Regions from separate parts of the Mesorhizobium sp. 131-2-1 genome, predicted to be linked through region 3. Evidence: predicted binding sites of a transcription regulator. Region 3 holds the regulator's gene; each other region holds the start of a gene.
The links. The regulator PhoB, encoded in region 3, activates phosphate uptake and scavenging genes when phosphate is short. The targets are predictions, from matches to a motif close to TGTCATNNANCTGTCAT.
Positions count from the first base shown of each region.

Region 1: a site for PhoB is predicted at 4,872-4,888, ahead of JG743_RS02650 (DUF1045 domain-containing protein). Genes of this name have one in related genera too.
Region 2: a site for PhoB is predicted at 2,877-2,893, ahead of JG743_RS10865 (acid phosphatase). Genes of this name have one in related genera too.

Region 1 is NZ_AP023247.1:566,573-574,302, forward strand. It holds gene JG743_RS02630 (ABC transporter permease) at 3-998, shown strand; gene JG743_RS02635 (IS5 family transposase) at 1,286-2,242, opposite strand; gene phnN (phosphonate metabolism protein/1,5-bisphosphokinase (PRPP-forming) PhnN) at 2,326-2,955, opposite strand; gene JG743_RS02645 (alpha-D-ribose 1-methylphosphonate 5-triphosphate diphosphatase) at 2,952-4,091, opposite strand; gene JG743_RS02650 (DUF1045 domain-containing protein) at 4,125-4,832, opposite strand; gene iolB (5-deoxy-glucuronate isomerase) at 4,982-5,794, opposite strand; gene JG743_RS02660 (DUF3329 domain-containing protein) at 5,800-6,012, opposite strand; gene iolE (myo-inosose-2 dehydratase) at 6,077-6,991, opposite strand; gene iolD (3D-(3,5/4)-trihydroxycyclohexane-1,2-dione acylhydrolase (decyclizing)) at 7,034-7,730, opposite strand, start outside.
Region 2 is NZ_AP023247.1:2,231,004-2,238,733, reverse strand. It holds gene JG743_RS10885 (MaoC family dehydratase) at 1-254, shown strand, start outside; gene JG743_RS10880 (MaoC family dehydratase) at 251-721, shown strand; gene JG743_RS10875 (adenine phosphoribosyltransferase) at 937-1,482, opposite strand; gene JG743_RS10870 (hypothetical protein) at 1,549-2,004, opposite strand; gene JG743_RS10865 (acid phosphatase) at 2,136-2,831, opposite strand; gene JG743_RS10860 (cytochrome c1) at 2,974-3,843, opposite strand; gene JG743_RS10855 (cytochrome b) at 3,864-5,165, opposite strand; gene petA (ubiquinol-cytochrome c reductase iron-sulfur subunit) at 5,182-5,742, opposite strand; gene JG743_RS10845 (cupin domain-containing protein) at 6,056-6,400, shown strand; gene JG743_RS10840 (DUF6665 family protein) at 6,412-6,726, opposite strand; gene JG743_RS10835 (ABC transporter ATP-binding protein) at 6,735-7,730, opposite strand, start outside.
Region 3 is NZ_AP023247.1:1,382,008-1,389,737, forward strand. It holds gene pstC (phosphate ABC transporter permease subunit PstC) at 1-484, shown strand, start outside; gene pstA (phosphate ABC transporter permease PstA) at 481-1,797, shown strand; gene pstB (phosphate ABC transporter ATP-binding protein PstB) at 1,813-2,637, shown strand; gene phoU (phosphate signaling complex protein PhoU) at 2,661-3,371, shown strand; gene phoB (phosphate regulon transcriptional regulator PhoB) at 3,391-4,080, shown strand; gene JG743_RS06795 (ROK family protein) at 4,084-5,328, opposite strand; gene xylF (D-xylose ABC transporter substrate-binding protein) at 5,595-6,635, shown strand; gene JG743_RS06805 (sugar ABC transporter permease) at 6,783-7,730, shown strand, end outside.

The DNA of each region.
Region 1 (7,730 bases), 820 kb from region 3:
CGATGAGCAAGAAAGATCTCGGCCTGCTGGTCCTGATCCTGGTGGTGGGCACGGTGGTGGCGATCATCAATCCGCGCTTCCTCTTGCCGATCAACCTTGCCAACACGTCCAACCTGATCGGCCTGTTCGGCATCCTCTCGATCGGGCAGGCCTTCGTCATCATCACCGGCGGCATCGAGCTGTCGGTCGGCTCAGTGGTCGCGCTGCTCGGCACGCTGTTCATCGACTTCATCGCCGTGCGCGAGCTGGACTGGCCGCTGGCCTTCGTGCTGATCATCGCGCTCGGCGCCATCATTGGCCTGGTGCATGGCTGGCTGATCACACGGCTGAAGCTGCAGCCTTTCGTGGTGACGCTCTGCGGCCTCCTGATCTATCGCGGCGTGGCGCGCTTCTACACCGCCGACGGCACGGCGGGCTTCGCCTTCGGCCAGAATTTCCCGGACCTCGAATTCCTCACCGCCGGCCGCAGCTACGGCGTGCCGAACAGCTTCATCGCGCTGATCATCATCGCCATCGTCATGTGGGTGGTGCTGCACCGCTCGGTGTTCGGGCGCTACCTCTACGCCATCGGCAAGAACGAGGAGGCGGCGAAATATTCGGGCATCCGCACCGGCCGGGTGGTGATGGCGGCCTATGTCATCTGCGGCGTGCTGACGGCGCTGTCGGCGATCTACTTCGCCATGTACACGCGCTCGATCTCGCCGGCCAGCCACGGCCAGTTCTACGAACTCTACGCCATCGCCGCCGCCGTGCTCGGCGGCTTCTCGCTGCGCGGCGGCGAAGGCTCGCTGATCGGCGTCATCCTCGGCACGGTGCTGCTGCAGGAATTGCAGAACCTGGTCAACCTGCTCGGCATCCCCTCCTCGCTCAACTTCGCCGTGATGGGCGGGGTTATCCTGATCGGCGTGCTCGTCGACCAGCAATGGGGCGTGTTCCGGGCGCGGCGGCAGATGATCGACGCGACGCGCAGGAACGTCGCCGGCGCACCGGCGGAGTAGCCAGCGCTGCCTCTCCTTCTCCCCTTGTGGGAGAAGGTGGATCGGCGCGCAGCGCCGAGACGGTTGAGGGGTGCGCGACGGATAACCGGCGGTGCCAAGCTGGAGCACCCCTCATCCGACCTCGCTTCGCGAGGCCACCTTCTCCCACAAGGGGCCTGTTGCGTAGTTATCGGGGAGAGGCTTGCGGAGCGATTTCGCCGTTGGCTTTCGCTTTGCTTCTGGGATTGGGCTTCTGGTTGGGGGTTTAAGGGTGGTGGTCCGGCCCTTTGGCCGGTCGCTAGGCGCACCTATCCCGTGATGGCGGCCCATCGGCGCATGTTGAAGGCGATCGCTGCCATCGTCACCTGACCAGCAGCCTTGGCCAGTCCGACATAACGGATCGTGGTCAGCCTCATGCGGTTTTTGAGCGTGGCGAAGGTGGTCTCCACCGCCGCTCGCCGTCTGGCGATCAGACGATTGTAATGCTTGAGCCGCGCCGGCAGCGCATGATGCTTGTTGGGGCGGCGCGCAATGCGCACCTTCTTGCCCTCAGCCTTGAGCCGGGCACGGCGGGCATGGGTGTCATAGGCGGCATCCGCCCACACCGTCTTCTCGTCGCCGCAGATCAAGCGATCGGCCGGCACTGTGTCGTTGACGTTGGCCGGTGTAGTGATCACCGTGCGGATCAGGCCCGATCCCTCATCCACCCCGACATGAGCCTTGTAGCCGAAGGTGAGGCCGCCCTTGCCCTTGCGTGCGGTTATGCGAGCGTCTGCGTCCTTCGACGCCCGCTCCGGCGTCGGCGGCGCCGAGACGGCATCGATCAGCGTGGCATCCAGCATCGTGCCACGCTTCAGGATCACACCGGCTTTCTCCAGCTGTCGGTCCAGTTCGCCAAACAGCTTCTCCATCAACCCTTCGCCGACAAGCAGATTGCGAAAGCGTGACAGCACCGTGTGATCGGGGATGCTTTCCTCAAGACCAAGCCCGACAAAGCGGCGGAACGACAACCGGTCGCCCAGCGCTTCCTCCAGTTCGCGATCCGACAGCCCATAGAGCGATTGCAGCAGCAGCGCCTTGAACAGCACCAGCGGCGGCCAGGCCGCGCGTCCCGGCCCGCCATCGCGCAGCGCGACAAGCAGCTTCTCGAAGCGGTACCACTTCACCAGACCAGACAGCCGATCGAGTGGCGAAGAGCCACCTGGAAGCTTGCTGCCAAGAAACGCCTCCGCCAAGCTCAACTGACCTGTCTGCTTCACCGCCATTGCGACTCTCCACGGCTTCCGCCCTCAGAGAATCACAACCAGCCAATTACGCAACAGGCCCACAAGGGGAGAAGGTAAGAGCCTCAGATCATGCTCGACAGGTCGGAAAAGGCCATCGCCTTGCGCAGCACCTCGGCGAAGCGCTCGCCGGCGATGTCACGGGCGCCGCTGTTGTCGATCGAGGTGACGTCAGGTCCCGAAAGCGCGACGGCGGCGCTGCGCGCCAGGCGCGCCAGCACCTCGCCGCGCGATTCGCGGCCGCGCGCGGCCAGACGCTCGGCGAGGATTTCCGGCGTCGCGGTGATCTCGACCACCGCCAGGTTGGCGTAACGCTCACGCAGCGCCGGGATGACCGAGCGGGATACATTCGCCACGGCGACATGGCCGTTGGCGACGGCCCAGTCGACATCGGCGGGCAGGCCATAGCGCAGGCCATGGGCGTCCCAGCATAGCGCGAAGGCGCCGTCGGCCTCGGCCTCGGCGAAGGCGGCGTCGGCCAGCGTGTCGTGGTCCTCGCTCGCCGCATCACTCGGACGGGTGATGACGCGACGCACGAATTCCAGCCGCGTCTCGTCGGCGAAGCGGCTCTTGGCGTAGCCGATCACCGTGTCCTTGCCGGCGCCGCTCGGGCCGACCACGGCGACGAAGACGCCGTTGCGGATCGGGAACGTCTCGGCCGACAGTTCGCGTTCGAGCAAGGCCGATACCATCATGCGACCCGGAGCCCCTGGCGCCAGACGGTGCGGACGACCGGAACGTGGTCGTCGACGCGCACGCGCACCAGGTCGGCGCGCCGGCCCGGCTCGATGACGCCGCGATCGTCGAGGCCGACAGCCTCGGCCGGGTTTTTCGACACCATGGCGACCGCCTGCGGCAGCGAAATGCCCTCGACGACGTCGCCGAGGAAAAAGGCCGACTGGATCAGGCTGAAGGGAATGTAGTCGGACGACAAGATGTCGAGCAGCCCGTCGCCGGCCAGCGTGCGGGCCGAGACGTTGCCGGAATGCGAAGCGCCGCGCATGACATTGGGAGCGCCCATCAGCACGCCGAGACCCGCCGCTTTCGAAGCCCGGGCGGCCTCTTCCGTGGTCGGGAACTCGGCGACGCGCACGCCCTGCTCGATGGCTTCCTCGACATGGCCGGCGGTGGCGTCGTCATGGCTGGCCAGCACGATGCCGCGCTCGCGGCAGGCGGCGGAGATGAAGACCCGGTTCGGGCCGGAATTCACGGCCGATTCGGCCATGCGCTTTTCGCAGAACTTCTGGAAGTCGCGATCGGAGAGCTTCAGCTTGCGCTGGTAGTAGTAGGCATAGGTCTCGAGATTGACGAACTGGCGCTGGCCCGGCGCATGGTCCATCAGCGAGGCGAGCTTCACCCTCTCGTCGGTCTCGAAATTAGCGAAGGCCCTCAGGCAATCCGGCGCCGACACCTCGCAGCGCAGATGGATGAAGTGGTCGGCCCTCAGTCGCTCCTGCTCGACACTGTCCTCGATGGCGTCGGCCAGCTTGCGGATGTCGGCGGAGGTGAGGTCGGCGTCCTCGTCCATGCCGACGCGCAAGGCATCGAGCACGGTGGTGATGCCGGCGGTCGCCACCTGAGCATCATGGGCAAGCACTGCGGCGATCGGATTCCAGCGCACCTTCGGGCGCGGCGCGTAGTGGCCTTCGAGGTGGTCGGTGTGCAGCTCGACCAGACCGGGAATGATGTAGTCGCCCGCCATGTCCTCGCCGGTGCGGGCAACACCGGGATCGATGGCGGCGATCAGGCCGTCGCGCAGCACCAGCGAGCCCTCGACGATCTCGTCGGCAAGCACGATGCGGGCATTGGTGAGAACGGTCTCGGCGGTCATTTCAGGCAGTCCTTGATCTTAGGCAGTTTTGTCTCAAGCAGTTTTTCGGGCCGAGCGGCGCCCGAGCGCGTGATGGGACAGCACCATGAACGGGGCGCCAGGTTCGGTTTCGACGAAAAGCGTCAGCGCATCGACCGGCACCGGCCGCAGCAGCACCTCCGCGAACAGGCCCTCTATTGCTGCGCGCAGACGGGGGCTTTCCTGTGGCGCGGCGCGGCCGGACAGCGTCATGTGGAAGCGGAAGGTCTCGAAGACGTAGGGATAGCCCCATTGGCAGAGGTTGCGGAACTCGTCCGGCTTCAGTGAATCGGGGCTGCGGCGTTCGATCTCGGCCTCGGTCAGCGGCGCGCGAAAGCGGTCGAAGGCGAGCACGACGTCGCCGGCGAAGCGGTTGAGCGCCGGCACCGGCGCTTCCGGCACCAGGGCGAAGAAGCCGTCGATCTGGCCGACGACGAGGCGCGGGATGATGACCGGCTGGGTTGCTTCGGCAAAGCTGTCGAGCGCGGCGCGCAGTGAAGCTTCCGTCTCGTTCCCGGCCAGCAGGAAGGGTGCCTTCAGCGTCGCGTGGAAGCCATAGCGCCGCGCCGAGGCGGTGTGGAAGGCGACTTCCGCCGCCGACAGCTGACCCACGGCCTCGACCGGCCTTGTGGCGGCGCCGAACGGGTCGCGTCCCAGCCAGTTGGCGGCGATCCGCGCCAGCGGCTCGTCCTGCCTTGGGGTGAAGTAGATGGCGTAGCGCATAAGAAGTCCTCGTCAACTCCGCTGCCATAGGTGATTTCCATGACGGATTGACGAAGCTTATGAGGGTTTTCGATGGCAAATCGGCCCGGCAGGTCCTTAGCCGACGATTTTTCCGTGCTGGACCAACGGCTTCGACCGGCCTCGGCCGGTCATGCCTTCATCAACCATTCGTGCTCGGGCGCGTTGTGGAATTTCCAGGTGCGCTTCGGGCCGGCCATGACATTGAGATAGTAGAGATCGTAGCCATGGCAGGCGGCGCATGGGTGATAGCCCTTCGGCACCAGCACGACATCGCCATCCTCGATCGCCATTGCCTCGTCGAGATCGCGGGCGCCATTCTTGTCGGCGTCGGTATAGACGCGCTGGAAGGCGAAACCTTGCGGCGGGTTGAGGCGGTGGTAGTAGGTTTCCTCGAGATAGGACTCGGCCGGCAGATTGTCCTGGTCGTGCTTGTGCGGCGGATAGCTGGACGTGTGGCCGCCGGGCGTGATGACCTCGACCACCAGCAAAGAGTCGGCCGGCTTGCCTTCCGGCAGGATGTTGGTGACGTAGCGTGTGTTGGTGCCCTTGCCGCGCACTTCCTGGCCGAGGTCGGCCGGTCCGATGACGCGCACGGGCAAGCCACCGCCAAGGCCGGGCGCCGAGCAGACCGCCAGTTCCAGTCCGGTGTCGGCGGTGACCGACCAGTCGGACCCCTCGGGCACGTAGACCGACCAAGGCTTGCCCTCGAAGGGCGACATGCGCTCGCCGAGCAGGCCGAGATCCTTGCCGCCGGCCGACGCCTTGCCCTTGCCGGTGACGAAGACCAGGCAGACCTCTCGGTCGCCCGTCTCGCCGGACGCCGTCTCGCCGGGCTTGAGCCGATGAAGGTCGAAGCCGACATAGGTCCAGCCGGCGCTTTTGGGCGTGACATGGGCGACGCGGCCATGGCCCTTGTCGGCTTTGACGAGCAGTTTCGACATAACGGTCATTCCTTCGGTTCGGTGTCGGCCTTGCCCTCTTCGGCCGGCTTGTAGAGATAGAAGAACTGCCAGACGGCGTAGCCGGCAAAGCCGAGCGCGATGACGCCCCAGAAAGGCGTGCCCGAGGCGAACTCGATCACCGACCAGACCAGGCAGACGGCCACCACGGCGATGCGCCGCCAGAGAGGCCGGAAGAAGGGGTGCTCATAGTCTTTCATCGCGCCAATCCAGGCTTTATCCAAAGCGCATCAGATAGACCGTGCGCCGTGGCGAATCCACCGTTCAGGCCGGAAAACCTTGCGTCTCCACCGTGTAGCCGGCGGCGCTCATCACCCGCATCAGCTCCTTGTAGCCGACCTGCGCCATCTTGAGCGGCGGATTTGCTTTCGGGTCCTGCTCGGCCTCGACGACGAACCAGCCTTCATAGCCATAGTCGGCGAAGCGCTGCACGATGGCACCGAAATCTAGCGAGCCGTCGCCCGGCACGGTGAAAGCGCCAAGCGCCACGGCGTCGAGGAAGGACTGCTTTGTGCGATCGAGCCCGTCGATCACGCCCATGCGCACGTCCTTCACATGGACGTGGTTGATGCGCTTGTGGTGGTTGTCGATGGCTCGCAGCACGTCGCCGCCGGCAAAAGCGAGATGGCCGGCATCGAGCAGCAACGGAATGCCCTCGCCGGAATGGCGCATGAAGGCGTCGAGCTCCGGCTCGGTCTCGACGACCGCCGCCATGTGGTGGTGGTAGGAGAGCGGCATGCCCTGCTCGGCGCACCATTCGCCGAATTCGGTCAGGCGCCTGCCATAGGCCTTCATCTCGTCGCCCGACAGCTTCGGCTTGGTGGCGAGCGGCTTGGAGCGGTCGCCCTGGATGGAGCGGCCGACCTCGCCATAGACGATGCAGGGCGCGTTGACCGCCTTGAACAGGTCGATCATCGGCTGGATGCGGTCCTTGTTCCTGGCCATCTCCTCGTCGACCAGCGTGCCGGAGAACCAGCCGCCGCAGAGCGTGACATCGGCCTCTCTCAGGATCGGCAGCATCACCTTGGGATCGTTGGGGAAGCGGCGGCCCATCTCCATGCCGGTGAAGCCGGCCGAGCGCGACTGTCGCAGACACTCCTCCAGCGACACGTCATCGCTTAATTCCACGAGATCGTCGTTCCACCACGCGATGGGGGACATGCCCAGTTTGGCTTTCAAGTCGTCACTCCAATGTCAGTTCGTTGCGAGGTGGGCGCGGGCTCAGCCCTGCCGGCTGCCCACGGCTTCCTCATACTTCTTGCGCGCGGCATTGACCTGCGGCCGCGCCGAGACTTCGGGCACTGCGACATCCCACCAGTGACCGCCGGCATCGGTCGAGACCAGGGGGTCGGTGTCGATGACCAGCACGGTGGTCTTGCTGTTGCCTTTCGCCTTCTCGAGCGCCGTCTCCAGTCCGGCGATCGAATCCACCTTCTCGGATATGGCGCCGAGACTTGCCGCATGCGCGGCGAAGTCGATGTCGGGCATCACCTCGTGGCGCGAGTCCTTCAAGAGATTGTTGAAGTTGGCGCCGCCGGTCGCCATCTGCAGCCGGTTGATGCAGCCATAGCCGCGGTTGTCTAGCAGCACGATGGTGAGCTTGAGGCCGAGCATGACCGAGGTGGCGATCTCGGAATTGAGCATCAGATAGGAGCCGTCGCCGATCATGACGACGACCTCCTCGCCGGGCTTGGCCATCTTGACGCCGAGGCCACCGGCGATCTCGTAGCCCATGGTCGAGAAGCCGTATTCGGCGTGGTAGGAGCCGGGAGCGCCGGCCTGCCAGAGCTTGTGCAGTTCGCCGGGCAGGCCGCCTGCCGCATGCAGCAAGGTGACGCCCGAGCCCATCGCGCGCTGCACGGCGCCGATGACCTGCGCGTCCGACGGATAGGCGGCGTTGGTCGACGCCGTCACCTTG
Region 2 (7,730 bases), 850 kb from region 3:
TGCTGTGCGACGCCTTCCTGCTCGATTCGACGTCGCAAGGCTCGCCCGGCATCGACCACGTCAAATGGAAGAAGCCGGTCCTGGCCGGCGACACGCTCAGCGGCGCGGTCACCGTGCTCGCCAAGCGCCAGTCCAAGTCGCGGCCCCAGCTCGGCCTCGTCTCCATGCGCAGCGAACTGTTCAACCAGCGCGGCGAAAGCGTCTTCGAGCTTGAGAACACCGGCATGTTCCTGACCCGGGAGGCCGCGGCGTGACCCTCGACGAGTTCTTCCTCATCGGCCATACCGTCACGCTAGGCTCGCATAAATTCGAGCCGGACGAGATCAAGGCTTTCGCCCGCAAATACGATCCGCAGGTCTTCCATGTCGATGAGGTGGCGGCGAAGAAGAGCGTGCTCGGCGGCCTATGCGCCTCTGGCTGGCACACCGCCGCCACCTGGATGAAGTACAATCTGGAAAAGCGGATGGAGACCGAGGGCGTGCGCTGGACGGGGCCGGGTCCGCAGCCCGAATTCGGCCCCTCGCCGGGCTTCAGGAACCTGAAATGGCTGAAGCCGGTCCATGCCGGCGAGACCGTGACCTTCACGCGCACCGCGCTCGCTCACCGCCCGCTTGCCCGGCGCCCCGGCTGGAACCTGCTCACGCTGCGCTGCGAAGCCTTCGATACAACCGGCGGCAAGGTCATCGAGTTCGACAGCGCGGTGCTGGTGAAGGTCGGGTAGTGCTGCCTCCCCTTCTCCCCCTGTGGGAGAAGGTGGCCGAGCGAAGCTCGGTCGGATGAGGGGTGTTCCAGCTTGGCGACACGGTCATCCAAAATCGAAGGTCCGGTGCACGGCGAGAGGGTCTCCAGCGCCTCGTTTCCTCCAGCACCCCTCATCCGTCTCGGCGCTGCGCGCCGATCCACCTTCTCCCACAGGGGGAGAAGGGAAGCGCCCCCTCAATGCCCCTCGAACCCGATCAGCGTCCGCACCGGCACGCCGAGTGCCTCGAGCTTCTCGCGCCCGCCTAGATCCGGCAGGTCGATCACGAAGCAGGCGGCGACGATGTCGGCGCCGATCTGGCGCAACAGTTTGACCGCGGCCTCGGCCGTGCCGCCGGTGGCGATCAGGTCGTCGACCAGGATCACCTTCTCGCCCTCCCCGACGCCGTCCTTGTGCATCTCCATCTCGTCCAGCCCGTATTCAAGGCTGTAGGCGACGCGCACCGTCTCGTAGGGCAGCTTGCCCTTCTTGCGGATCGGCACGAAACCGGCCGAAAGCTGGTGGGCGACGGCGCCGCCGAGGATGAAGCCGCGCGCCTCGATGCCGGCGATCTTGTCGACCTTCAGCCCGACATAGGGATGCACCAGCTCGTCGATGGCGCGGCGGAAAGCGCGCGCATTGCCGAGCAAGGTCGTGATGTCGCGAAACAATATGCCCGGCTTCGGATAGTCGGGGATGGTGCGGATCGCCGCAAGCAGCGTGTCTTCGAGCGACGATTTCATGAGGGGTGGCTCTCCGGGTGATCCATGTTCCGCTGCCGGTGCTGAACCCGACGCAACCAGCAACGGCTACCGCGATGTGGCGCCCGAGACAAGCTCATCCGGCAAAGGATTGGCATCGCTTGCCTTGTCCCATGCCTGCGCGGCGATTTGCCAGCGCCCCTCGCTCTTCACCAGCAGCAGCATCTCGACCGAGCGGCTGGTGTCGCTGTCGTTCTCCGTCACCTGACCGGCGACGCTGGCAAGCGCGATGTTGCCGAAGATCCTGAGTTCGACGCCAAGCACCTCTTGCTGGAACGTCTTCAGGGTTGTCTGCGACAGGCCGCGCATGCGTTCGACAAAATCGGCAACCGTGATCGGCCTTGCGGGGCGGGCGGCCGGATGAAGCTTGGCGTCGGCCAGGAAATCATCGGCGAAATCACCCCATCCCCGCGCGGCGCTCTCGGTCCAGGTCAGACTTGCGAACTGGCGGCGGATGATGGCCCTGATCTCCTCCTCATCCGAGTGCAGCGCATCGCCCGGCATGGCCCGGCCTCCCTAGCTGGCAAGTTACTCCGCGTTCGAGTTGGTCACTATAACGCTCTTTCACCGTCCGCGCCCGAACAAGCAAAAGGGCGCCCGTGAGCGCCCTTGCCGAAGCGGCCCGGATGGCGAAATCACATGCCGAGATCTGACCGCAGCTCCGACCGCGCCACCTCGTACTCGGCCTTGAAATCCGGCCGGCTGAGCAGGACCGCGGCAATCACGCTGCCGGAAATCTTGCCGACTTCGATGTCGGACGGATAGTGGATGCCGCCGACGATGCGGTTGTGGGCATAGTCGGCGGCGCGCGCCATGATCTCTGCCCGCTTTTCCGGGACCATGTCGGACAGGATGATGCCCATCATGGTGCCGACGGTCGCATGGCCCGATGGCCAGGAACCGGAGTTCGACAGCTTCACCACGGGCTTGACGAGATCGCTGAGCTGATGCGGGCGCGGACGCTTCCACACGTCCTTGGCGGGATCGACGACCGCGCCTTCGGTCGCCACCACGCGGTCGAAGAAGGCGCTGAACTTCGGCAGCATCTCCTTGTTGAACTTAGGCCCCATGACGTCGGCGAAGCGCCAGACGTTCTCTTCGGCGTCGGCAATGGCGCGCTTTTCCATTTCCGGGGTGCGCGTCACCTGCACCGTCAGCACCTCGCCGAGCTCGGCTTTCGTCTCAGCCGAATCGTTGGCCGGCGGCGGCGGCAGGATCATCGTCAGGTCGATGTCCTTGTTGGTGACGAAGGGTTGGGCGTCCTCGGCGCGGACGGTGGTGCCGGCGACAAGGATAAGCAGCACGGCTGCAAGCGGTGCGAATCTTTTCATGGGGTGCGATCCTTTGGTGAGAGCAATTCAGGATCGCCAGATGCGGTGACGGCCATGTGACATGGCCGGGCTCTTCACCAGTTCGTGAAATGCGAAAGGGCGCCTTCCGGCGCCCTTTTCAAACCTTGCAACCTGCCGCGGCTCAGTGCGCCACGTCAGCCCATACCTTGCGCTTGGTCATGTAGACCAGGGCGCCGAAGAGCGCCAGGAACACCAGCACGCGGAAGCCCGTCTTCTTGCGGTCTTCCAGATGCGGCTCGGCCGCCCACATCAGGAAGGCCGAGACGTCGCGGGAATACTGGTCCACCGTCTGCGGCGAGCCATCGTCGTAGGTCACCTGGCCGTCAGAGAGCGGCTTCGGCATCTTCAGCGACACGCCGGACAGGAAGTACGGATTGTAGTGCGTGCCCTCAGGGATCACCATGCCGGCCGGCGGCGTCTGGTCATAGCCGGTGAGCAGCGAGTGGATGTAGTCCGGACCGCCCTGCGCGTACTGGGTGAAGATATCGAAGACGAAACGCGGGAAGCCGCGCTCGACGCCGCGCGCCTTGGCGAGCAGCGACATGTCGGGCGGCGCGGCGCCGCCATTGGCGGATGCTGCCGCCTGCTCGTTCGGGAACGGCGCCGGGAAGTGGTCGGACGGCTTGCCCGGACGGTCGAACATGTCGCCGGCATCGTTCGGACCGTCATGGATCGTGTATTCGGCGGCCAGCGTCTTCACCTGCGCCTCCGAATAGCCGAGCCCTTCCAGCGTGCGGAACGCCACCAGGTTCATCGAATGGCAGGCCGAGCAGACCTCCTTGTAGACCTTCAGGCCGCGCTGCAGCTGGGCCTTGTCATAGGTGCCGAACGGGCCGGCGAAGCTCCAGCTCATTTCCTTCGGTTCGTCGATCGGGAAATGCGTCGGTGCCGCCGCGTTATGTGCCTCTTCGGCGATGGCGCCTGCACTTGTCATCCAAGTGCCCGCGACCACCAGGCCGAGCAGGGCCAGCGAGGTGAGAATCTTTTTCATACCCAAATCCCCTTAGATTCTCAGCCCTTGGTTTCCGGCGCGGCGTTCGCGCCAGCCGGATGGCCGGCGCCGCCCTTGTTCTTCTCCAGCACCGCCTCGGTGATCGAATTCGGCAGCCTGCGCGGCGTCTCGATCAGGCCGAGCACCGGCAGCGCAACCAGGAAGAAGGCGAAGTAGAATAGCGTCGCCATCTGCGCCATGAAGACATAGCTGCCTTCCGCCGGCTGCGAGCCCAGCCAGCCGAGCAGGACGGCGTCGGCCGCGAACAGCCAGAAGAACAGCTTGTACCAGGGCCGGTAGACCGCCGAGCGCACCTTCGAGGTGTCGAGCCACGGCACCAGGAACAGCATGGCGATGGCGCCGAACATGCACAGCACGCCGCCGAGCTTGGAGTTGATCGGCCCGATGTTGAAGGTGATGGCGCGCAGGATCGCATAGAACGGCAGGAAGTACCATTCCGGCACGATATGGGCGGGCGTCTTCAGCGGGTTGGCCACCGTGTAGTTGTCCGGGTGGCCGAGAAAATTCGGCAGGTAGAAGACGAAATAGGCGAAGACGAACAGGAACACGAGCATGCCGAACGCGTCCTTGATGGTCGCATAGGGCGTGAAGGCGACCGTGTCGGTCTTCGACTTGACCTCGATGCCGGTCGGGTTCGATTGGCCGACGACATGCAGCGCCCAGATATGCAGCACCACGACGCCGGCAATCATGAACGGCAGCAGGTAGTGCAGCGCGAAGAAGCGGTTCAGCGTCGGATTGTCGACGGCAAAGCCACCGAGCAGCAGTTCCTGGATCCAGCTGCCGACCAGCGGAATGGCGCTGAAGAATCCGGTGATGACGGTGGCGCCCCAGAAGCTCATCTGCCCCCACGGCAGCACGTAGCCCATGAAGCCGGTCGCCATCATCAGCAGGTAGATGATGCAGCCGAGGATCCACAGCAACTCGCGCGGCGCCTTGTAGGAGCCGTAATAGAGGCCGCGGAAGATGTGGATATAGACGGCGACGAAAAAGAACGAGGCGCCGTTGGAATGGAGATAGCGCAGCAGCCAGCCCGAATTCACGTCGCGCATGATCTTCTCGACCGAATCGAAGGCGAGAGTGGTGTCGGACGTGTAGTGCATCGCCAGGACGATGCCGGTCAGGATCTGCGACGCCAGCATGATCGACAGGATGCCGCCGAACGTCCACATGTAGTTGAGGTTGCGCGGCACCGGATAGGCGACGAAGCTGTCATAGACCAGCCTGGGCAGCGGCATGCGGGCGTCGAACCAGCGTCCGATACCGGTCTTGGGCGTATAGGTCGAGTGTCCCTCGCTCATCGAAATATCCCCTGCCTCAACCGATAAGGATCTTGGTATCGGAAATGAACTTGAATACCGGCACCGCCATGTTCTCGGGCGCCGGGCCTTTGCGTATGCGGCCGGCGGTGTCGTACACCGAGCCGTGGCACGGGCAGAACCAGCCGCCGAAATCGCCTTCCTGGCCAAGCGGGATGCAGCCGAGATGGGTACAGACCTGAACCATGACCATCCAGGCTTCCTTGCCGGGCGTCGTGCGGTTGGCGTCGGTAGCCGGCGCGTCGGCCGGCAGATTGGCGTTGCGGGCGATCGGGTCCTTCAGGTCGGCGAGATTGACGGCCTCGCCGTCCTTCATCTCCTGCTCGGTGCGGTTGCGCACCACGACCGGCTTGCCGCGCCACTTGACGATCAGCGACGAGCCCGGCGTCAGCGAGGAGACGTCCACTTCGACCGAGGCCAGCGCCAGCGTCGAGGCGTCGGGGCGCATCTGATCGATGAACGGCCATGCGACAGCCCCCGCGCCGACCACGGCGGCCATGCCGGTGGCGACATAGAGGAAATCACGACGGTTGGGATCGTGGGTTTCGGTTGCGCTCACGGGTGCCTGATCCTTTCGCCTCTTCCGTGCCGGCGGCCGAGCCTTGTCCCCGCTCAATCGCGCCGGCCCGACAGCGCATGGCGAACAGGCTAGCGAATTCCTCCGGCATTTGGAGTTCGGTTTATGCGTGAAGCCTGTTTTTGTCCAGTCGGGTGAAGGCACAAGGTCAGATTGTCGCGGGGGTAAAATCCGGGGCTGGACGATGCCGTGCCAAAGGATCACCAAGGACCGGGAAACAAGCGGAAAAACAACGGCAAACCGACACTGCGCCTTTGCCTCGACAGCGGGCGCCGGCTCGGTTTATCCTGCCGTGATGGCGCATGTCATCGACCGCGACAAATGGGCCAGGATGCCCGACCGTTGGCAAGGCGAGCTCGAATGCGGCGCCTGGGGTTCGAACAGCTGCCTGATCTTCAACTATCTGCCCGGCACCGGCGGCGGTCCGCGCCTGCACCGGCACCCGTACAGCGAGATATTCATTGTCCGCCAGGGCAATGGCCTGTTCACGATCGGCGACAAGGAAATCGAGGCATTCACCGGCCAGATCCTGATCGTGCCGCCCAACACGCCGCACAAATTCACCAATCTCGGTCCCGGTCCGCTGGAGACAATCGATATCCACGAGAACGGCAGCTTCGTCACCGAGTGGCTAGAATAGACCGTCGGGCCCTATTTCGCGCCGAGCCTGACCAGAACCGCTCTCGGGATATTGTATTCGCGGATGACCGCATCGTGCTTGCGCAGCCCGCAGAGCTCGCGCTGGATGAAGTAGGCATGAACGGCCTCGGCGGCATCCTTGAGCAGCCGGGGCCGCCTTTCCTCATCGCCGCCATTCTCGCGCAGTCTCGCCAGCGTCTCCTCGACGCGCTGGCCGGCGCGGCCGAGCGCCGCCGCCTTCTCGGCGAGGATTTCGTGGCCGAGCAGGTCGAGCGCGCTCTCCTGCGCGCCCGCTCGTCCGAAATTCGAAGGCATCCGAACCGACATTCCTCTTCCTACTCCGCCGGCCGCGTCTCTTCCAGCACGCTTTCCTCGTTGAACAGGAAGCCGCCGGACTGCCGCTTCCAGAGCCGCGCATAGAGGCCGTCCAGCGCCACCAGCTCGTCATGCGTGCCCTGTTCGACGATGCGTCCGCCATCGAGCACCACCAGCCGGTCGAGCGCCGCGATCGTCGACAGCCGGTGCGCGATGGCGATGACCGTCTTGTTCTCCATCAGCCTGGCCAGGTTCTCCTGGATCGCCGCCTCGATGTCGGAATCGAGCGCCGACGTCGCCTCGTCGAGGATCAGGATCGGCGCGTCCTTGAGGAAGACGCGGGCGATCGCCACCCGCTGGCGCTGGCCGCCGGACAATTTCACGCCGCGCTCGCCGACATATGCCTCGTAGCCGGTACGCTCGCGATTGTCGCGCAGCCCCTTGATGAACTCATGCGCCTCCGCTTTCCGCGCCGCGGCGATCACTTGCATGTCGGTTGCGTCCGGCATGCCGAGCTTGATGTTGTCGCGTAGCGAGCGGTGGAACAGGGCCGTGTCCTGGCTGACCACGCCGATATTGGCGCGCAGCGAATTCTGTGTGACCTGCGCGATGTCCTGGCCGTCGATCAGGATCTTGCCGCCCTCGAGGTCGTAGAGGCGCAGGATAAGGTTGGCCAGGGTCGTCTTGCCGGCGCCGGACGGGCCGACCAGCCCGACTTTCTCGCCGGGCCTCACGACGAGGTCGATGCCGTCGAGCACGCCAGTCCCCTTGCCGTAGTGGAAGGTCACGTTCTTCACATCGATGCGGCCGCCGGCCACGATCAGTTCCTTGGCGTCCGGTGCGTCAGTGAGGCCGAGCGGCTGCGAGATCAGCGCCTTGGAGTTCTCCAGCACGCCGAGATTCCTCAGGATGCCGTTGAGCTGCATCATCACCCGGCCCAGCAGCATGTTGAGCCGCAAGACGAGCGAAAGCGTGAAGGCGACGGCGCCGACGGTGATCGAGCCTTCGACCCAGAG
Region 3 (7,730 bases):
GACCGGCGGTTCGCCCTTCATCCAGGGCCAGAGCATCTTTACCGCCGGCCTGGTCATGGGCGTCATGCTGATCCCGGTCGTATCCTCCCTGTCGGACGACATCATCACCGCGGTGCCGCGCGCCATGCGCGACGGCTCGCTCGGCCTCGGCGCGACGCGCTCCGAGACGATCAAGCGAGTGATCCTGCCGGCGGCACTGCCTGGCATCGTCGGCGCCATCCTGCTCACCGCCTCGCGCGCCATCGGCGAGACGATGATCGTCGTGCTCGCGGCCGGCGTCGCGGCCAATCTCACCGCCAATCCGTTCGAGGCGATGACGACCATCACCGTCAAGATCGTCAACCAGCTGACCGGCGACCTCGAATTCAATTCGCCGCAGACGCTGGTCGCCTTCGCCCTCGGCATCACGCTGTTCGCGCTGACGCTGGTGATGAACATCGTCGCCCTCTACATCGTGCGCAAATACCGGGAGCAGTACGAATGACCGATATCCCGCTGGATACGATGGTCCGCACCGCGGCTCCCGCGCGCCGCGACATCGGCCTCAAGGCCCGCTATGCCGCCGAGCGCCGGTTCCGCATCTACGGCGTGCTGGCGATCTCGGTCGGCCTCGCCTTCCTCGCCATCATGCTGATCACCATCGTCTCGAAGGGTTACACCGCCTTCTGGCAGACGACAGTGTCGCTGCCGATCACTTTCGACGAGAAGATCATCGATCCCTCCAACAAGCGCGCCAGCGATCCGGACGTGCTGATCAAGGCGAACTATCCCAAGCTTGCCGACAAGGCGCTGATGGCCAAGCTCGGCATCGACCCCTCCAACAAGCCGATGGCACTGAAGCTGAAGGGCTTCCTGTCGGAGGGCGCGCGCGTGCAGTTGCGCGACATCGTCGCCGCCGACCCGTCGGTCATCGGCACAACGCGCAACGTCGACATCCTCGCCGCCGCCAATCTCGATTCCGCCTTCAAGGGCCAGATCGACCTCAACGTCGAGGAAGCGCGCCGCAAGGTCTCGGACCAGCAGATTGCCTGGATGAACCAGCTCAAGGCCGACGGCACCATGGCCGAGCATTTCAACAAGGGCCTGTTCAGCTATGGCGCCTCCAGCCGTCCGGAAACGTCGGGCATGGGCGTGGCGATCATCGGCTCCTTCTACATGATGGTGATCGTGCTGCTTCTGGCGCTGCCGATCGGCGTCGCCGCCTCCATCTACCTGGAGGAGTTCGCCAAAAAGAGCCGCTTCACCGACCTGATCGAAGTCAACATCAACAATCTGGCAGCGGTCCCGTCGATCGTCTTCGGCCTGCTCGGCCTTGCGGTGTTCATCAACTTCCTCGGCATGCCGCGCTCGGCCGCCTTCGTCGGCGGCCTGGTGCTGACGCTGATGACGCTACCGACGATCATCATCGCTACCCGCGCAGCGCTTGCCGCCGTGCCACCGTCGATCCGCTCGGCGGCGCTTGGCCTCGGCGCTTCCAAGATGCAGATGGTGTTCCAGCACATCCTGCCGCTTGCCGCCCCGGGCATCCTGACCGGCACCATCATCGGGCTGGCGCGCGCGCTCGGCGAGACCGCGCCGCTGCTCCTGATCGGCATGGTCGCCTTCGTCGCCGACTATCCGAAGACGCCGTTCGATCCGGCGACCGCGCTGCCGGTGCAGATCTACATGTGGGCCAACGAGGCCGAACGCGCCTTCGTCGAGCGCATGTCGGGAGCCATCATCATCCTGCTCGTCTTCCTCATGGCCATGAACATCACAGCGATCGTGCTCAGGCGCCGGTTCGAACGGCGCTGGTAAAAGAAGGCATCTGGTATGAACATCATGACCGAACAGTCTCTTGAAAACGCAGTGGGCGACAAGATGAACGCCAAGTCGAACGAAGTGATCAAGATGCGCGGCGACAAGGTCGGCGTGTTCTATGGCGAGAAGCAGGCGCTGTTCGACGTCAATCTCGACGTCCGCCTCAACCAGGTGACGGCGCTGATCGGCCCTTCGGGCTGCGGCAAGTCGACTTTCCTGCGCTGCCTCAACCGCATGAACGACACCATCGATTCGGCGCGCGTGACCGGCAAGATCACGCTCGACGAAGAGGATATCTACGACAAGAGCATCGACGTCGTCGAACTGAGAGCCCGCGTCGGCATGGTGTTCCAGAAGCCCAACCCGTTCCCGAAGTCGATCTACGAGAACGTCGCCTACGGCCCGCGCATCCATGGGCTGGCCAAGCGCAAGGCCGACATGGACCAGATCGTCGAATCCAGCCTGAAGAAGGCGGCGATCTGGAACGAGGTGAAGGACCGCCTGCAGGAGCCCGGCACCGGCCTGTCCGGCGGCCAGCAGCAGCGCCTGTGCATCGCCCGCGCCATCGCCGTGTCGCCGGAGGTGATCCTGATGGACGAGCCCTGCTCGGCGCTCGACCCGATCGCCACCGCCCGCGTCGAGGAACTGATCGACGAGCTGCGCCAGAACTACACGATCGTCATCGTCACCCACTCGATGCAGCAGGCGGCGCGCGTGTCGCAGCGCACGGCGATGTTCCATCTCGGCTACCTGGTCGAGGAGGGCGCCACCGACAAGATGTTCACCAACCCTGACGACAAGCGCACCCAGGACTACATCACCGGCCGGTTCGGCTGATTTCCAAGCACGAGGACAGGATCATGGGTGAACATCATACGGTTGCGTCTTTCGACGAGGATCTCGGGGCGATCAGCAAGCTGATCGCCGACATGGGCGATCTCGCCCGCTCGATGGTCGCCGGCTCGACGCGCGCGCTGCTCAATTCCGACAACGCGCTGGCGCAGCGCGTGGTGTCCGACGACGCCATCATGGATGCGCGCCAGCGCGAGCTCGACGACCGCGCCATCACGCTGATCGCCAAGCGCCAGCCGATGGCCAACGATCTGCGCGCCGTGGTCGGTTCGATCCGCATGGCGGGCGACCTCGAGCGCATCGGCGATCTCGCCAAGAACATCGCCAAGCGCGTCGGCACCGTCGGCCTCAGCGTCACGCCGCGCGATCTCTCGCATTCCATCGACGGCATGGCGCAGCTGGTGCTGGTCCAGGTGCAAGGGGTCATCGAGGAATACGCCGCCGCGGATGCGGCTGCGCTCGCCAAGCTCCGCAACGACGACGAACGCATCGACGTCAAATACACCTCGGTGTTCCGCGAGCTGCTGACCTACATGATGGAAGATCCGCGCAACATCACCGCTTGCACGCATCTGTTGTTCTGCGCCAAGAATCTGGAGCGCATCGGCGACCATGTCACCAACATCGCCGAGAACGCCTACTACGTGCTGACCGGCCAGCAACTGCCCGCCAATCGTCCGAAGCTGGACGAGACGGCGATGTCGGCGCCGGCGGCCTGAGAAGAAGGGTGACCTGCAGATGATCGCGCCACGCATCATGGTGGTGGAGGACGAGGAGCCGCTGGGGGTGCTGCTCCGCTACAATCTGGAATCGGAAGGCTACCAGGTCGAGGTGGTGACGCGCGGCGACGAGGCCGAGATCCGGCTGCAGGAGAACGTGCCCGACCTTCTGGTGCTCGACTGGATGGTGCCGGCGGTTTCCGGCATCGAGCTCTGCCGCCGCCTCAGGATGCGGCCGGAGACCGAGCGACTGCCGATCATCATGCTGACGGCGCGCGGCGAGGAAAGCGACCGGGTGCGCGGCCTCTCGACCGGGGCCGACGACTATCTGGTCAAGCCGTTTTCGACGCCGGAGTTCATGGCGCGGGTGAAGGCGCTGCTGCGTCGCGCCAAGCCGGAAGTCCTGTCCAGCATGCTCAAGGTCGGCGACATCGTGCTCGATCGCGAGTCGCACCGCGTCTACCGCAAGAAGAGCGAGATCAGGCTCGGGCCGACCGAATTCCGACTGCTCGAATTCATGATGCGCCATCCCGGCCGGGTGTTCTCGCGCAGCCAGCTACTCGACAATGTCTGGGGCGAGACGATCTACATCGACGAGCGCACCGTGGACGTGCATGTCGGGCGGCTGCGCAAGGCGGTCAACAATGGCCGCATGCCCGACGTTATCCGCACCATACGCGGTGCGGGCTACGCGATCAGGGAAGATTGACGCTCAGGCCACGTTCTTCCCGGTGGCGCTGCCCTTCGCTTGGACGCCCGGCGCGAAAATCTCCTGGTCGACGAAGCCGAGCGCCCGCATGGCGCAGCCTTCGCGGATCAGCGGCAGTTCGTTCGGCTCGGTGTCGAAGGAGATCGATTTCGAATGCTGGCCGCCGGCGGTCTGAGCGATCGCCTCGCGCAGCGCCGGCTCGATCAGGTCGAAAGCGGCGGCGCTGACACCGACCATGGCGACGGGCGCGGGATCGATCAGCGCGAACAGGCTGCCGAGGCCGAAGCCGAGCGCCTCGCCGGCCTTGCGATAGGCCTCGCGCTCCGGGCCGTCGCTGGCGCGAGCCCTGGCGGCGAGCGAGCGCATGTCGGCGTCGCTGACATCGACCGGCGCGGCATCCTCGCCCATCTCCTTGGCATTGCGCCAGATGGCGTAGTTGCCGGCATAGGCCTCGACGCAGCCGCGCCGCCCGCAGCGACACAGCGCGCCGCCCGGCCGGTGGATCATGTGGCCGAATTCACCGCCCGAGGAATGGGTGCCAGTGAACAGTTCTCCCTTCAGCACCAGCCCCATGCCGATGCCATGCGAGAGCAGGATGGCGATGAAGTCGTCGCGGTAGCGCTCGGGATCGCGCCACTGCAGCGCCACCGCCATCATGTTGCAGTCGTTCTCCATGGTGGCCGGAACGCCGAACTCGGCTTCCAGTATGTCGGCGAAGGCAATGTCGGTCTGCGGCGTGATCGGCGACCACAGCATGGCGCGGGCATGGGTGTCGGTGATGCCCTGTATGCCCATGGCAATGCGGGCGACGCCGCGGACATCGAGGTCGGGATCCTCGAAACGGCGCCGGACGATGGCGACGCATTCTCCGATCAGCTCGTCGCGCGGCATGGTCAGCGTGTCGAGGCGGCGCTGCTCCTCGGCAATGACCTGGCCGGCATAATCGATGACGGCGACGGAGAGGAAGTTCAGCGACAGGACCACCGTCATCACCGCCGTGGCTTCCGGATTGAGGGCAAGCCCGACCTGCGGCCGGCCTCGCTTCAGCGCACCCGCCTCGCTGGCCTTGCTCTCGGTCAGGATGCCTTCCTGGATCAGGTCGGACGAGATCGCCGAGATGGTCGAATGGCTGAGGCCGGTGGTGGCGGCGATCTCGGTCCGCGACGGCTGGCCGGCACGGCGCACGGCCGAAATCACCATCGCCCGGTTGCGTCGGCGCAGATCGTCGTGGCGGATTCCAACCGACATGCCCTATTTTCCTCCCGGTCGTCGCGGCCGTTTTTGATCTGAAGGGCCGTCGGCGACACCGTATAAATACTGGCAGAAGCCGGCCAGCCTGTCATTTATTTATTCCGGGGCTCGAAAAAAATTCGCCAGCACCTCCGAATCCATCAGAATCGATGTTGACAGCGCTCCGGCGTTGGATCACTATTTTTTCGGGGCTCGAAAAAAAGCCTCTATGCCGGCCTCAGGGCCAGTCTGGGTCGCGCCACAGTTGGCGCAGGGAGGATATTATGAAGAAATTTGCAGCCGCCATCCTGGCGGGTGTCGCCATGTCGCTGACGCTCGCGTCGGTCGCTCAGGCGAAGGACAAGGTCATCGGCGTGTCGTGGTCGAACTTCCAGGAAGAGCGCTGGAAGACCGATGAAGCGGCGATGAAGAAGGCCATCGAAGCGGCCGGCGACAAGTATATTTCCGCCGACGCGCAGTCCAATCCCGGCAAGCAGCTGACCGACGTCGAAAGCCTGATCTCGCAGGGCGCCAATGCGCTGATCGTGCTGGCGCAGGACGCTTCGGCCATCGGGCCGGCGGTGCAGAAGGCGCTGGACGAGGGTATTCCGGTCGTCGGTTATGACCGGCTGATCGAGAACAAGGACGTCTTCTACCTGACCTTCGACAACAAGGAAGTCGGCCGCATGCAGGCCCGCGAAGTGTTCAAGGTCAAGCCGGAAGGCAACTATGTCTTCATCAAGGGCTCGGGCGCCGATCCGAACGCCGATTTCCTGTTCGCCGGCTCCATGGAAGTCCTGAAGGAAGCCATCGACAGCGGCAAGGTCAAGAATGTCGGCGAGGCCTATACGGATGGCTGGCTGCCCGCCAACGCCCAGAAGAACATGGAGCAGTTCCTGACCGCCAACGACAACAAGGTCGATGCGGTGGTGGCGGCCAATGACGGCACCGCCGGCGGCGTCGTCGCCGCGCTGACGGCTCAAGGGTTGGCCGGAACTGTCCCAGTATCGGGCCAGGACGGCGACCATGCCGCGCTCAACCGTATAGCGCTCGGCACGCAGACGGTGTCGGTGTGGAAGGACGCTCGCGAGCTTGGCAAGAACGCCGCCGAGATCGCCTCGGCACTGGCCGACGGCAAGAAGATGACCGACATCGCCGGCGTCAAGGACTTCACCACGCCGGGCGGCAACACCGTCAAGTCGCTGTTCCTGACGCCAGTGGCGATCACCAAGGACAACCTCAACGTCGTCATCGACGCGGGCTGGATCAAGAAGGACGAAGTCTGCGCCGGCGTCGCCGCGGGTGCCGTCGCCGCCTGCAACTAAGCCGGGCCTTGCCGGTTTGATAACTCGGCGCCGCGGCCCAAAAGCCGCGGCGTCTGTCAAAGGGCTTCCCGCTTCAAATGAGCCGGGAAAGCCAATAGCATCATGTTCCGGCAACCGCGCCAGACGGCAGACCGGTGGGAGGAGATCATGACCGATACGACCTCAAGCACGGTCGCCGCCGCGGACCGGGCACGGGCAGCCGAACTCAGCGCCGTCGGCCGCTTCCTCAAGGCAACCGAACTCGACACGCGCATGCTCGGCATGGTCGGCGCGCTGCTGGTCATCTGGATCGGCATCCACCTGTTGTCGGGCGGACTTTTCCTGACCCCGCGCAACCTTTGGAACCTGTCGGTGCAGACCTCTTCGGTGGCGATCATGGCGACCGGCATGGTGCTGGTCATCGTCATGCGCAACATCGACCTTTCCGTCGGCTCCGTCGAAGGCGTGGTCGGCATGATCATGGGCGTGGCGCAGGCCGAATTCCTCATTCGCGTCATCGGCTTCCAGCTCGGCAATCCCTGGCTCTGGATCATCGCGCTCGCCGCCGGCGTGGTGCTTGGCCTGGCGATCGGCGCGTTCCAGGGCTTCATCATCGCCTATATGGAGGTGCCTGCCTTCATCGTCACGCTGGGTGGCCTACTGGTCTGGCGCGGCATGGCATGGATGATCACCAGCGGCCGCACGGTCGCGCCGCTCGACGCCACCTTCCAGCTGATGGGCGGCGGGCCACGCGGCTCGATCGGCGCCACCGCCAGTTGGGCCGTCGGGATCGTAGCCTGCGCGGGGGTCGCCTTCGCGCTGCTCAACGGCCGTTCGCAGCGCAAGCGGTTCAATTTTCCGCTGCGCCCGGTCTGGGCCGAAATCTTCCTTGGCGTCGTCGCCTGCGCCGCCATCATCGGCGCGGTCTGGGTCGCCAATTCCTATCCGTGGCCGGTCGGCATCGTGCGCCAGTACGCCGAGCAGAACGGCATCACCATCCCCGAGGGCGGTCTGTTCATCGCCCATGGCATCGCCATCCCGGTTCTGATGGCGGTCGCTGTCGGCATCGTCATGACCTTCATCACCAGACGCACCCGCTTCGGCCGCTATGTCTTC